One region of the Erwinia magellanica genome, then DNA from elsewhere that is predicted to be linked to it. Evidence: predicted binding sites of a transcription regulator. Region 1 holds the regulator's gene; each other region holds the start of a gene.
The links. The regulator Fur, encoded in region 1, represses iron uptake genes when iron is present. The targets are predictions, from matches to a motif close to ATAATAATGAGAACNACTATCAA.
Positions count from the first base shown of each region.

Region 2: the regulator Fur is predicted to act here: its motif matches at 1,710-1,732, upstream of ftnA (non-heme ferritin).
Region 3: the regulator Fur is predicted to act here: its motif matches at 1,450-1,472, upstream of feoA (ferrous iron transporter A).
Region 4: the regulator Fur is predicted to act here: its motif matches at 1,159-1,181, upstream of exbB (tol-pal system-associated acyl-CoA thioesterase).

Region 1 covers NZ_JBCHVC010000002.1:481,239-484,358, forward strand. Annotated here, with positions in the region: gene glnS (glutamine--tRNA ligase) at 1-1,266, shown strand, start outside; gene fur (ferric iron uptake transcriptional regulator) at 1,555-1,998, opposite strand; gene fldA (flavodoxin FldA) at 2,338-2,868, opposite strand; gene ybfE (LexA regulated protein) at 3,030-3,120, opposite strand, start outside.
Region 2 covers NZ_JBCHVC010000005.1:127,614-130,733, reverse strand. Annotated here, with positions in the region: gene AAH450_RS17520 (MFS transporter) at 1-100, shown strand, start outside; gene AAH450_RS17515 (helix-turn-helix domain-containing protein) at 179-394, opposite strand; gene AAH450_RS17510 (helix-turn-helix domain-containing protein) at 521-739, shown strand; gene AAH450_RS17505 (hypothetical protein) at 931-1,227, opposite strand; gene AAH450_RS17500 (hypothetical protein) at 1,348-1,485, opposite strand; gene ftnA (non-heme ferritin) at 1,915-2,424, shown strand; gene AAH450_RS17490 (GNAT family N-acetyltransferase) at 2,929-3,120, opposite strand, start outside.
Region 3 covers NZ_JBCHVC010000004.1:88,785-91,904, reverse strand. Annotated here, with positions in the region: gene feoB (Fe(2+) transporter permease subunit FeoB) at 1-1,162, opposite strand, end outside; gene feoA (ferrous iron transporter A) at 1,176-1,400, opposite strand; gene AAH450_RS14930 (Tex family protein) at 1,566-3,120, opposite strand, start outside.
Region 4 covers NZ_JBCHVC010000005.1:97,391-100,510, forward strand. Annotated here, with positions in the region: gene metC (cystathionine beta-lyase) at 1-1,000, opposite strand, end outside; gene exbB (tol-pal system-associated acyl-CoA thioesterase) at 1,248-1,976, shown strand; gene exbD (TonB system transport protein ExbD) at 1,982-2,404, shown strand; gene tcuC (MFS transporter) at 2,456-3,120, opposite strand, start outside.

The sequences.
Region 1 (3,120 bases):
GGTACCCTCACAGCGCCGGGCAAAAACAGTCCTTTCCGCGACCGTTCAGTAGAAGAGAACCTGGCGCTGTTTGAAAAAATGCGCAACGGCGGCTTTGCTGAAGGCACCGCCTGCCTGCGTGCAAAGATTGATATGGCCTCCAGCTTTATCGTCATGCGCGATCCGGTTCTCTACCGCATCAAGTTTGCCGAGCATCATCAGACCGGCAACAAGTGGTGCATCTATCCGATGTATGATTTTACCCACTGCATTTCCGATGCGCTGGAAGGGATCACCCACTCACTCTGTACCCTGGAGTTCCAGGATAACCGCCGTCTGTATGACTGGGTGCTGGATAACATCACCATTCCAACCCATCCGCGTCAGTACGAATTTTCTCGTCTGAATCTTGAATACGCCATTATGTCCAAGCGTAAGCTGAACCTGCTGGTAACAGAGAAGGTTGTGGAGGGCTGGGACGATCCACGTATGCTGACCGTTTCCGGTCTGCGCCGTCGCGGTTACACCGCCGGTTCTATCCGCGAGTTCTGCCGCCGTATTGGCGTGACCAAGCAGGATAACATCGTGGAAATGGCCTCGCTGGAGTCCTGTATTCGTGACGATCTGAACGAGAACGCCCCGCGCGCGATGGCGGTGATGGATCCGGTGAAGCTGGTGATTGAAAATCTGCCTGCTAATCATGAAGAGATCATCACCATGCCTAATCATCCGAACAAGCCGGAGATGGGGACGCGTGAAGTGCCGTTCAGCCGTGAAATTTATATCGATCGTGCTGATTTCCGCGAGGAAGCGAATAAGCAGTACAAGCGTCTGGTGCTGGGTAAAGAAGTGCGTCTGCGTAACGCCTACGTGATCAAAGCGGAGCGCGTGGCGAAGGATGAAGAGGGTAATATTACCTGCCTGTTCTGCACCTGCGATACAGAGACGTTGAGTAAAGATCCGGCCGATGGCCGTAAAGTGAAAGGGGTCATTCACTGGGTCTCTGCCATTCATGCCTTACCGGCAGAGTTTCGCCTGTATGACCGTCTGTTCAGCGTGCCAAATCCGGGTGCGGCAGAAGATTTCCTGACAACTATCAACCCTGACTCGCTGGTTATTCGTCAGGGCTTTGTGGAGCCAGGATTGCAGCAGGCAGAAGCCAGCAGCCCGTATCAGTTTGAGCGCGAAGGTTACTTCTGTGCTGACAGCCGATACTCATCTGCCGGTAACCTGGTGTTTAACCGCACGGTTGGCCTGCGTGACACCTGGACGAAAGCGGGAGAGTAGCGCTGCCGGGTTTTCTGCAAGCGACGCAGCCTCAGGGCTGCGTTTTTTTTTGCGCTTTATCAGGGGGTAACACTCTTTATTAGCGACGGGCGTAATAAAAGTCGCAAGAGCCAGCGAGAGCTGGCACCAGCCAGCAGCAGGAAAAGTCAGGGTAGGGAGGGAAATTTTCGCTGGCAAAGGCTTCAGCCGTGCGGAATCGCTCTGACTGATCCAGTTTTTTCACGCGGGCTTTACGGGTTCAGGCAAAAAAAAACCGGTGAAAATCACCGGTTTTTTCAGGAATGCAGATTATTTGTCGTGCAGCGTTTCGTCTTCGCGGCAGTCGCCAGTAGAACAGTGACCATAAAGGTACAAACTGTGGTTACTGAGCTTGATACCATGACGCGTGGCGATATCACGCTGGCGGGACTCGATCGATTCATCTCTGAATTCGATCACTTTGCCGCAGTCCAGACAGATAAGGTGGTCATGGTGATGTTGCTGAGTCAGTTCGAAAACGGATTTGCCACCTTCGAAATTGTGACGGGTAACGATCCCCGCGTCATCAAACTGGTTCAGAACGCGGTAAACCGTCGCCAGACCAATCTCTTCGCCCATATCAATCAGGCGCTTATACAAATCTTCCGCACTGACGTGATGGCCTTCAGGTTCCTGAAGCACTTCCAGAATTTTCAGTCGCGGAAGCGTGACTTTCAGGCCGGCCTTCTTTAATGCGGTGTTATTGTCAGTCATGCGGATATTGTCCTGTTACTTTGCTTGTCACTGTGCGGCTGAAAAGCCCTGAACATCGGTCGACGCAAAACGCCTCATTATAGTACTCACGCTTGGAAATGAACACCTCGGGCGTTGCGAATCTGTAAAGGGAGGTAATGATGATGTCTTTACGTCCGGAAAGCAGGCGCTGGGTTAACATTTCGCTTTGCCATGTTTTTAACAAACATGAAGTAAGCGGGGTGACCGATGGCGATATTCTACAGTTTTGCAGATGAAAGTTATGAAATTGTGCCTATTACTTCTATAGGAAAAATTACAGGCCTGATGTGAGTTACCTCCCACATCAGGCCGTTCTCCTTAAGCTTCCAGAATTTCCTTCAACTGGAGCTCATCGTAAATCTGTTTTACCCATTTTTCAGTACGTTCGCGGGTCAGTTCCGGCTGACGATCTTCATCAATAGCCAGGCCCAGGAAATGCGTGTCGTCAGCAAGTCCTTTGGACGCTTCAAAATGATAACCTTCAGTTGGCCAGTGACCCACGATAACGGCGCCTTTCGGTTCAATGATATCGCGAATGGTGCCCATCGCGTCACAGAAATACTCTGCGTAATCTTCCTGATCGCCACAGCCAAAAAGCGCAACCAGTTTGCCATTGAAATCGATCTCTTCCAGGGTAGGGAAGAAATCATCCCAGTCGCACTGGGCTTCGCCGTAGTACCAGGTTGGGATACCCAGCAGCAGGATATCAAAGGCTTCAAGGTCTTCTTTGCTACTTTTAGCGATATCATGAACCTCAGCCACCTCGTTACCGAGCTGCTTTTGGATCATTTTTGCAATATTTTCAGTATTGCCCGTATCGCTGCCAAAGAAAATGCCTACGAGTGCCATGCGCTTAATAACCTCTTGAAACTGAATTTTAGGGTAACGACTTTACTGCAATTAACGGCAATGATAGCAGACAGCACAAGGGGGATAAATGAGTAATCCGCCAGCTTTTGTCGCTTTGTGCTTCACCAGCAAGAGGTTGAAGAGCCGGGTTTACCCCTTTTTCAACGCTTCTGGCTGGCTAACATCGCCATCACCATCTCTTCTATCAGTTCGCCGCGGCTGATATTTCGCTGCTCGGCAAGCTGGTTCAGG
Region 2 (3,120 bases), on a different contig from region 1:
CCTGGACTTCGCAGGTTGGCAGGGCGTGGTCGTGATGCTGACGCTGGCCGGACTTGGCAGCATGGTAGTGCGCTGGATGAGTAAAAACTTACATCCTTAACGCAGGAAGCAGGAATTCAGAACGAGCATGAAACGCAGAGCCGTGCCTGCTACACAAATAAAGCTACCCGGCACGGAGCTATTTTTTTCTTTTGTACCGGGTTGGCCAGAGCTCTTGTGGTTGCCTGCCCAACGCAGCCGCTATCAGCTGCTCGCCTTTAGGCCAGGGACGCCGCAGAGCATTTGATAATGTTGAAGAAGCCAGTCCGGACTCTCTGGACAACGCTGATAACGTTGTCCCCTTTTTCTTTAATGCAGCAATAATATCGGCAGGGTGCCAGTCCTCATTATTCATAATGACTCTCTTTTAGCCTGGTTAAAGTCATACATGTAGACTATGAGTCACAAGCATATCACGTTATTTTTCAATTGTGACTAATAGTCCGTGGACTAATAGACTGCAAAGCGCAATGCTGAGCACATGGAAAAGCTAAACACCACCAAAATTCTTTTTGGAAAAAGAGTTAAACAACTCAGACTGCAGGCAGGCTTGTCGCAAGAAGCTTTCGCGCTAAAATGCGGGCTGGACCGGACCTATGTTTCTGGAATTGAAAGAGGTTTACGTAATCCTACGCTGGAAGTTATTGCTGTTCTGGCCACTGGTCTTGGCACTGAAATGAAAACGCTGATTGAGTTTTAATCGTAAAGGTTCAATATTTTTTATATTTTATATCGAGCTAATTCATTCTGTTGGGCATTAATTAAAATAGTTACTCCCCTAAGCTTTATAAAAAATATTTTTTCCATTCAAGATCGAAAAATAATACTTTTCGGATTTTATCCCAGGCGTCAGGAAAATGAGCGCCATTGTGCGCCGATCCACGCTTATCGTTAAAATCCAGAGGGAATAGCCTCTTTGTTTTGCATAACTTTATCGATTTTAATGAAGTGGCGTTCCACCCCAGCCCCATCCCTTGCCTGTGAACGTGCCCGGCGTTTCGCATTACCGGCTTCCATCAACTGAACCTGCGCAAAACCAGGTTTGCCCTGGCACGCCATGCTCTGTTCCCGGCAGGCAATCGCAAGATCCCTATCCTGCCGCTCCTGTCTGCATTTCTCCGGCTCGTTGCGCAGTAGCACACTCTTTCGCCGGTAAGCCTTGTTGCACGATCGCGGTAATTGCTGCATCCCTGGAGCCTCCGTTAGTGGAAGAAGTCAGGAAGGTGCCGAAAGAGTAGCCCTGCCCATCATCTCTGAATCACTGAAAGTGACATTGGCCAACCCCTTTTGCCCTGACAGCGACAACCATTATGCAGGCAGCAGCGTGATAAACAGGCCATGGAAGATCCCGCCGATCATCGCATCACGACAATCGCCCCCTGCACTGACAAAGATGCCGGTGCTTCCGCCTGCAAAGCAGGTGATCATCATGCCGGGCAGGATCATCGCCAGCCCTGTGCAGGGAACAGAAACAGGTCCAACACCAAACCAAAGCGACAGGTAGCGACACCGTGCCCTAAGGGGATCAATTTTCTTGTTACAGGTGAAAACTGCGCAGGCTATTCCCGATCCTGTGACGATAAAATCGTGATATTTTCCCTTAGCGGATCAGGGAATAACTATTTTTTACGCTTTTTACAGCGCGAGAATTATTTATTTTCCCGCAGCAAATAACAATAAGAATGGTTATCAAAACCATTTGGCTAATGGAATAAGTAACATTCATCACGAAATAATTATCACTTAAGTTTCAAAATGTTATACACTTAAAATAATAAGATAATAATTCCAACAAACGGTTTTTATTTCCGCAACAGACGTGCATAATGCGCACAATTACTCTTTTAAATTTATTCCCTGCCTGATGGAGCCACTATGCTGACTGCCGATATGATCGCTAAACTGAATGACCAGTTAAACCTTGAGTTTTATTCTGCCAATCTCTATTTACAGATGAGCGCCTGGTGTGCGGATAAAGGGTTTGAAGGGGCTGCGGCCTTCATGCATGAGCACTCTGTGGAAGAGATGCAGCATATGCAGCGTCTGTTCAGCTACCTGAGCGACACCGGTGCCATGCCGGTGCTGGGCAGCATTGCTGCACCGCCAGTAACGTTTAACTCACTGAACGAAGTGCTGGAGCAGGCTTATGAGCATGAAAAGCTGATCACCGGCAAAATCAACGAACTGGCTCACGCGGCCATGACCACACAGGACTACTCTACCTTTAACTTCCTGCAATGGTATGTTTCCGAGCAGCATGAAGAAGAGAAGCTGTTCAAATCGGTGCTGGATAAACTGGCGCTGGTGGGCACCGGTGGCCAGGGCATGTTCTTTGTGGATAAAGATCTGATGAAGATGAGCAGCACCAGCAACCCAGAGGCTTAAGAATTTCGCTGGCTTCCCCGCCTGACAGAGGCGGCAGTAAGCACAGCCAAAGCTGAACAGTAAAAAGGAGGCGCAAGCCTCCTTTTTTCTGGTTATGGTGATGCTATTTAAAGCACATTCCCGCACTTTACCCGCCGCTGCTCGCTGACCGTTTTACCGCCTGCTCCTGAGGATTACGCTGCTTATCAGGATTTTTATGCTCAAGGTCGGGACGTTTTTCGCCTTTCCTTCACCTGTTCAGCTTTCACCACCGATGCGTTATTGACCCAACTGCTGCGCACGAAAGTGGCTATATCTGCCCCCTGCCGGTCGTCCAGACACCATCCAATACCAGGCATAGTTAAGCCTGTAACGGCTCCATGCGTTATGTCCGCTTTCCCACCGTGCAGCACGATGCTGATCGGCAAGGAGGGATTGTCGCTCTGCATGGCGGGATTGTGTGCCAGCAAAGGAAACGCGGAGAAAAGTGGGTAACGTCAGGCCATCCGCAGACGGCCTGCACCACTATTTCGGCATAGAGAGGCGGTAAAATTTACTGTCTACCGCCATCAGCGGAAAGGCTTCCGGCAGGCTGCTTATGCTGACCTCCCGGAAGCCGTTTTTCTCGTAAAAACGGTGTGCGGCAACAAACTTATCGGTCGTGCCTAACCAGATGGACGCCAGTTTGCGCTGGCTTGCATGGCCCAGCAACGTGTT
Region 3 (3,120 bases), on a different contig from region 1:
ATTTCCCCGGCAGCCCCAGCGCCTGCATCAGCCTGTCGACGACAAACGCGGCGCGCGCCATATAGCCAGAGTCTTCCATCAGCGAGAGGAACAGATACATCAGGCCAATTTGCGGCACCAGCGGCATCACGGTGTTAATGCCGCCGCCCAGCCCCTGGGCCAGGAACAGCGTGAGCGGCAGAGGGAAATGCAGCACAGCACCCAACCACTGCATGCCATGAATAAATAACGCTGCCGATCCCAGGTCAAACAAAGGCTGCAAAGCGCCACCCAGGTTGATCGCCAGGAAAAACATCAGATACATCACCAGCAGGAAAACGGGCAGGCCCAGCCAGCGGTTCAGGACAACCCGGTCGAGAAGTGCGGAAAGCCGGTGAGGTGTCGCCTCACCGGCGTTGGTGACGGCGTGGCAAATTGCATCAATCCTTTGATGTCTTGCTGCGGCAATTTGCATGGGGGCTGCCTGTAGATTGGTTAAGCCAGCCAGTTTTGCCGTCGCTTCAGGTTCCTGAGCCTGACTGAAAATATCCCCTTCCAGCATCTGGACTGCCAGCCATTCGCGCTGGCGCTGCGGCCGACTGCCAGGCATCAAATCGCAGAGCGAGGCAATATGCTGGGCTATCTCTGCGGGCCAGGTGACCTGACAGCGGCCAGGCACTCTGGCAGCGTCGTCAATCGCCTGCCTGAGGCGTTCTATGCCCTTGCCGCGGGTAGAAACCAGCGGGATCACCGGACAGCAAAGCTGGCGTTCCAGCTCCGCTATATTGATATCAATCTGCTGGCTGGCGGCAATATCCAGCATATTCAGCGCGATGATGCAGGGAATGCCCAACGCCTGAAGCTGAAGCGTCAGCCAGAGGTTGCGCGCCAGATTGCTGGCATCCACCACGTTGATAACCAGATCGGCTTCGCCACTCAGCATGAAATGGCAGGCAATCTGCTCATCCAGCGAGTTGTCGGCAGAGAGGGTGGAAAGAGAATAGGTACCGGGCAGATCCACCAGCCGTACGGTGTGGCTGGCGGTGGTAAAGCGGCCCTCTTTACGCTCTACGGTAACGCCTGCCCAGTTGCCAACCCGCTGGCGTGCGCCGGTAAGCTGGTTAAACAGCGTGGTTTTTCCAGAGTTAGGATTGCCAATCAGTCCAATGGTACAGGTTTTCATCACGCGCACCTCTTCAACCCAAGGGGGCCAGTTGCAGAAAGGCCAGGTCTTTTTTTCTCAGCATCAGGCTGACGCAGCGGGTTTCAATCTGTACCGGGTCGCCAAGCGGTGCAACACGTCTGACTAAAAAGCGGGCGCCGGGTAACAGCCCCAACGCGAGCAGTTTTTGTCGGAAAGCCGCGCTGACATCGGGAGAAAAACTGATGATTTCATATTGCTGAAGAGGAGTGATTTGCATAGTTCCACCTGGGCGGTTAAACAACGCGCCGTGATAATTAACGGTGGCAAGTATAATGAGAACGATTATCGCTATTATTGATGCAGAACAACTCGCGGCATAAGAGAGGCAGAATGGCGTGAGATAATCTCAGGGGACGGAATTGCGCTTCCGCCCCCTGAAGCCTTATCGTTTTTTACCGAACGCAGCGGCCAGCGCATCGCCCATCGCGCTGTTGTTACTGCCCGCAGGCTGCGCGGCAGGGCGCGGGCGCGCTTTGCCGGAAGGCTTGCCTGCTTCGCGGTTTCCGCCGCCACGGCGGGCGTTGGTTTCGCCTGGCTGCTCATCAAGACGCATCGTCAGCGCAATACGCTTCCGTTGCAGATCGACTTCCATCACCTTCACTTTGACGATATCGCCCGCCTTGACCACTTTATGCGGGTCATCAACAAACTTATCAGCCAGCGAGGAGATGTGCACCAGACCATCCTGATGCACTCCGATATCCACGAAGGCGCCAAAGTTGGTCACGTTAGTGACCGCGCCTTCCAGTACCATGCCCGGCAGCAGATCGTTCATGGTTTCAATACCTTCAGCGAACTGGGCGGTTTTGAATTCAGGGCGCGGATCGCGGCCTGGTTTCTCCAGCTCTTTGATGATATCGGTGACGGTGGGCACGCCGAACTTCTCGTCGGTGAAATCGACGGCGCGCAAATTGCGCAGTTCAGCGGGATTGCCCATCACTTCATTTAGCGCCTGCTGCGTGGCAGCCAGAATGCGCTGCACTACCGGATAGGCTTCCGGGTGAACGGTAGAGGCATCCAGCGGGTTGTCGCCCTGGTTGATACGCAGGAAGCCTGCGCACTGTTCAAAGGCTTTCGGGCCGAGGCGGCTCACTTTCAGCAGCTGTTGACGATTCTGGAAGCGGCCGTTCTCGTCACGCCAGCTGACGATATTCTGCGCCATCATTTTGCTCAGCCCCGCCACGCGGCTCAGCAGCGGCACCGAGGCCGTGTTCAGATCCACGCCGACACCGTTTACGCAGTCTTCCACTACCGCATCGAGCTTTTTCGCCAGCTGGCTCTGGCTGACATCGTGCTGATACTGGCCGACCCCGATCGATTTCGGGTCAATTTTCACCAGTTCAGAGAGCGGATCCTGCAAACGGCGGGCGATGGAAACGGCACCACGGATCGAGACATCCAGGTCCGGGAACTCCAGCGCGGCCAGCTCGGAAGCGGAGTAAACCGATGCGCCCGCTTCACTGACAATCACTTTCTCTGCCTGCACCTGCGGGAACTGCTTTTGTACGTCCAGATAGAAGCGTTCGGTCTCGCGTGAGGCGGTACCGTTACCAATAGCTACCAGCTCAACCTTGTGCTTGATACAGAGTGCAGCCACGGCTGCGGCGGCTTTCGCGGCCTGGCCGGTGTGCGGGTAGATGGTGTCGGTGGCAACCAGCTTGCCGGTGGCATCCACAACGGCAACCTTCACGCCGGTGCGCAGACCGGGGTCCAGCCCCATTGTGGCGCGCATACCTGCCGGTGCGGCCATTAACAGGTCGTGCAGGTTACGGGCAAAGACGTTGATGGCTTCATCCTCTGCGCGTTCGCGCACGGTGCCCATCAGTTCCGTTTCCAGATGCAGCAGCACCTTGATACGCCAGGTCCAGCTCACCACCGCTTTACGCCAGCCATCGGCTGGTGCGTTATTCAGGCGCAGCGCCAGGTGGTCCATGATG
Region 4 (3,120 bases), on a different contig from region 1:
AATGCTCAAAGTGGTCGAGATAGTCAGCCAGCTGCCTGTCGGTCAGCCGCGCCTTCAGGACAAAAGAGAACAGGCCGCTGCTGCCGGTAAAATCCCGTTGCCAGAAAGCATGCCCTTTACATTGCGGCAGAGCAGGGTGGTTAACTACGGCCACTTCCGGGCGGTCGGCCAGCCAGTTTGCCACTTTAATGCTGCTCTCTTCATGCTGACGAAGACGGACCGCCAGCGTTCTCAGCCCCCTGCTGGCCATATAGGCAGTATCCGCATCGACCATCTGCCCCATCAGATAGGAGTTTTCACGCAGTTGCGGCCAGCAGCGCTCGTTGGCGACCGCTGTACCAATCATCGCATCTGAGTGGCCAATCAGATATTTGGTGCCAGCCTGAATGGAGATATCGATGCCAAACTCCAGTGCACGGAACAGGATCCCCGCCGCCCAGGTGTTATCGATCATGATCACGGCATCTGGAGCTTTGCTGCGAACGGCGGCCACGATCGCCGGGATATCCTGCACCTCCATAGTGATGGAAGCGGGGGACTCCAGGAACACGACGCGAGTAGTGGGCTGCACCAGTTCGGCAATTTCCGCCCCCAGGCAATGATCGAACCAGGTGGTTGAGACGTTCATTTTGCTGAGGATTTTAGTACAAAAATCCTGAGTTGGCTCATAGACAGAGCCAGCCATCAGCACGTTGTCGCCCGCCGAGACGAAAGCCAGGATTGCATTGGCTACCGCTGCCGCGCCACAGGGATAAAGAGCACAGCCTGCGCCGCCTTCCAGTTCCGTCATCGCTTCCTGTAGGGAAAAGTGCGTCAGGGTGCCCCGGCGACCATAAAAAAGCTCGCCATCGGCACGGCCAGCCGTGCAGCGTTTTTTCTCTGCCACGCTGTCAAACACCAGCGAAGAGGCACGCTGGATCACGCTGTTTACGGATCCCTGGGTGTAACGTTTACTGCGCCCGGCGGCAATCAGCGCCGTTTCAATTTTTTTACTGGTCATCAGAAAGCTCTGTCTGCAAATAGCGGGATTTTCTTAACGTTAACACGCCAGGCGCCAGCGGGACATTGCGGGAAGGAGAGAGTGAGAAAGATTCCGTAAAAAGCGCCCTGGAATGCGGTAAATCAGTAAATGTGCAAAAAATGTTACCCGGAAAGTAAATAGTAATGATAACCACTATCAATTCAGCACTGATTTGGTATGATCCGCACTGGTTTTTTTTACCCGTTAATGACGTTGGAGACAGAGCGTGACCAATAATTTGATGCAGACGGATCTCTCCGTCTGGGGCATGTACCAGCATGCGGACATCGTAGTAAAAGTGGTGATGATCGGTTTGCTGCTGGCGTCGGTCGTGACCTGGGCAATCTTCTTCAGCAAAAGCGCTGAACTGAGCGCGGCTAAGCGCCGCCTCAAGCGCGAGCAGCAGGCGCTGGCTGGCGCTCGCTCGCTGAAAGAAGCGGCTGAAACCTGTGCCACCTTTAAGGCCAACAGCCTGACCACCCGGCTGTTACAGGAAGCGGAAAACGAGCTGGAGCTTTCTGCCGGCTCAGATGACAATGACGGCATCAAAGAGCGTACCTCTTTCCGTCTTGAGCGTCGTGTTGCCTTCTTCAGCCGTCATGCTGGCCGCGGTAACGGATTCCTGGCGACCATTGGCGCCATCGCGCCGTTTGTCGGGCTGTTTGGTACGGTCTGGGGCATCATGAACAGCTTTATCGGTATTGCACAGACGCAGACCACTAACCTGGCCGTTGTGGCGCCGGGCATCGCCGAGGCGCTTCTCGCGACGGCTATTGGTCTGATTGCGGCTATCCCTGCGGTGGTTATCTACAATATCTTTGCCCGTATGATCGGCAACTACAAAGCTTCCATGGGCGATGTCGCGGCTCAGATTATGCTGCTGCAAAGCCGCGATCTGGACCTGGCTGCCGGCGGCGCGCAACGTGCGCCAGCACAGAAACTGCGGGTAGGATAAGCACCATGGCTATGCGATTTAATGAAGATCTTGAAAGCAACGGCGAAATGCATGAGATCAACGTCACGCCGTTTATTGACGTGATGCTGGTGCTGCTGATTATCTTTATGGTCGCCGCGCCGCTGGCTACCGTTGACGTTCGCGTTAACCTGCCTGCCTCTTCCAGCGCCCCTCAGCCGCGCCCTGAAAAGCCGGTCTATCTCTCTATCAAAGCGGACAAGCAGCTCTTCATTGGTAACAATGCGGTGACGCCAGAAACGCTGGTAGAGACGCTGAATGGGCAGACGGAAGGGAAAAAGGAGACCACCATTTTCTTCCAGGCCGATAAGTCAGTGGATTACGAAACGCTGATGGGCGTGATGGATAAGCTGCGTCAGGCGGGCTATCTGAAGATTGGACTGATGGGAATGGAAACCGCCGGGAAGTAATTCTCGTCTGTTGAAGAAGGGGCCGGTATGCAGATACCGGCCCCTTTTTTATTACATCTGCACTGCCGTAGCACCGCTCTGTTTGGTCTGATACTGCTGGATCAGGCGTTTGATGATCATCGTGCCAATCAGACCGCATACGGCGGCAAAGGTCAGCCAGACACCGGGCATCGCTTTATCCCCCGTGGCGTGGATCAGATAGCTGGAAATCGCTGGCGTAAAGCCGCCGAACAGCGCCGTCGCCAGACTGTAAGCCAGGGAAAAACCGGTAGCCCGGACTTCAGCTGGCATCACCTCCGCCAGATAGACCACCATCGCGCCGTTGTAGCTGGCGTAGAGGAAGGAGAGCCACAGCTCAGCTTCCAGCAGGTGCGAAAAGGTTGGGGAACCTACCAGCCAGTGCAGTACCGGCCAGGCGGTGGCAATCATCAGCAAAGTAAAGAGGATCAGAAGCGGACGGCGACCAAAGCGATCTGACATTGCGCCCATCACCGGCAGCCAGAACAGATTAGAAATCCCTACGCATAGCGTGACGAAGAAACTCTGCTTGTCGCTCATCATCAGTACGGTTTTACCAAAGGTAGGCGTGAACGCGGTGATCATATAGAACATCACCGTGGTGGTGACGACCATCAGCATACCTGCCAGCACCAGCGCCCAGTTGCTGGCAACAGAACGGACAATCTCTCTCATAGAGGGATGGATTTTACGCTGGC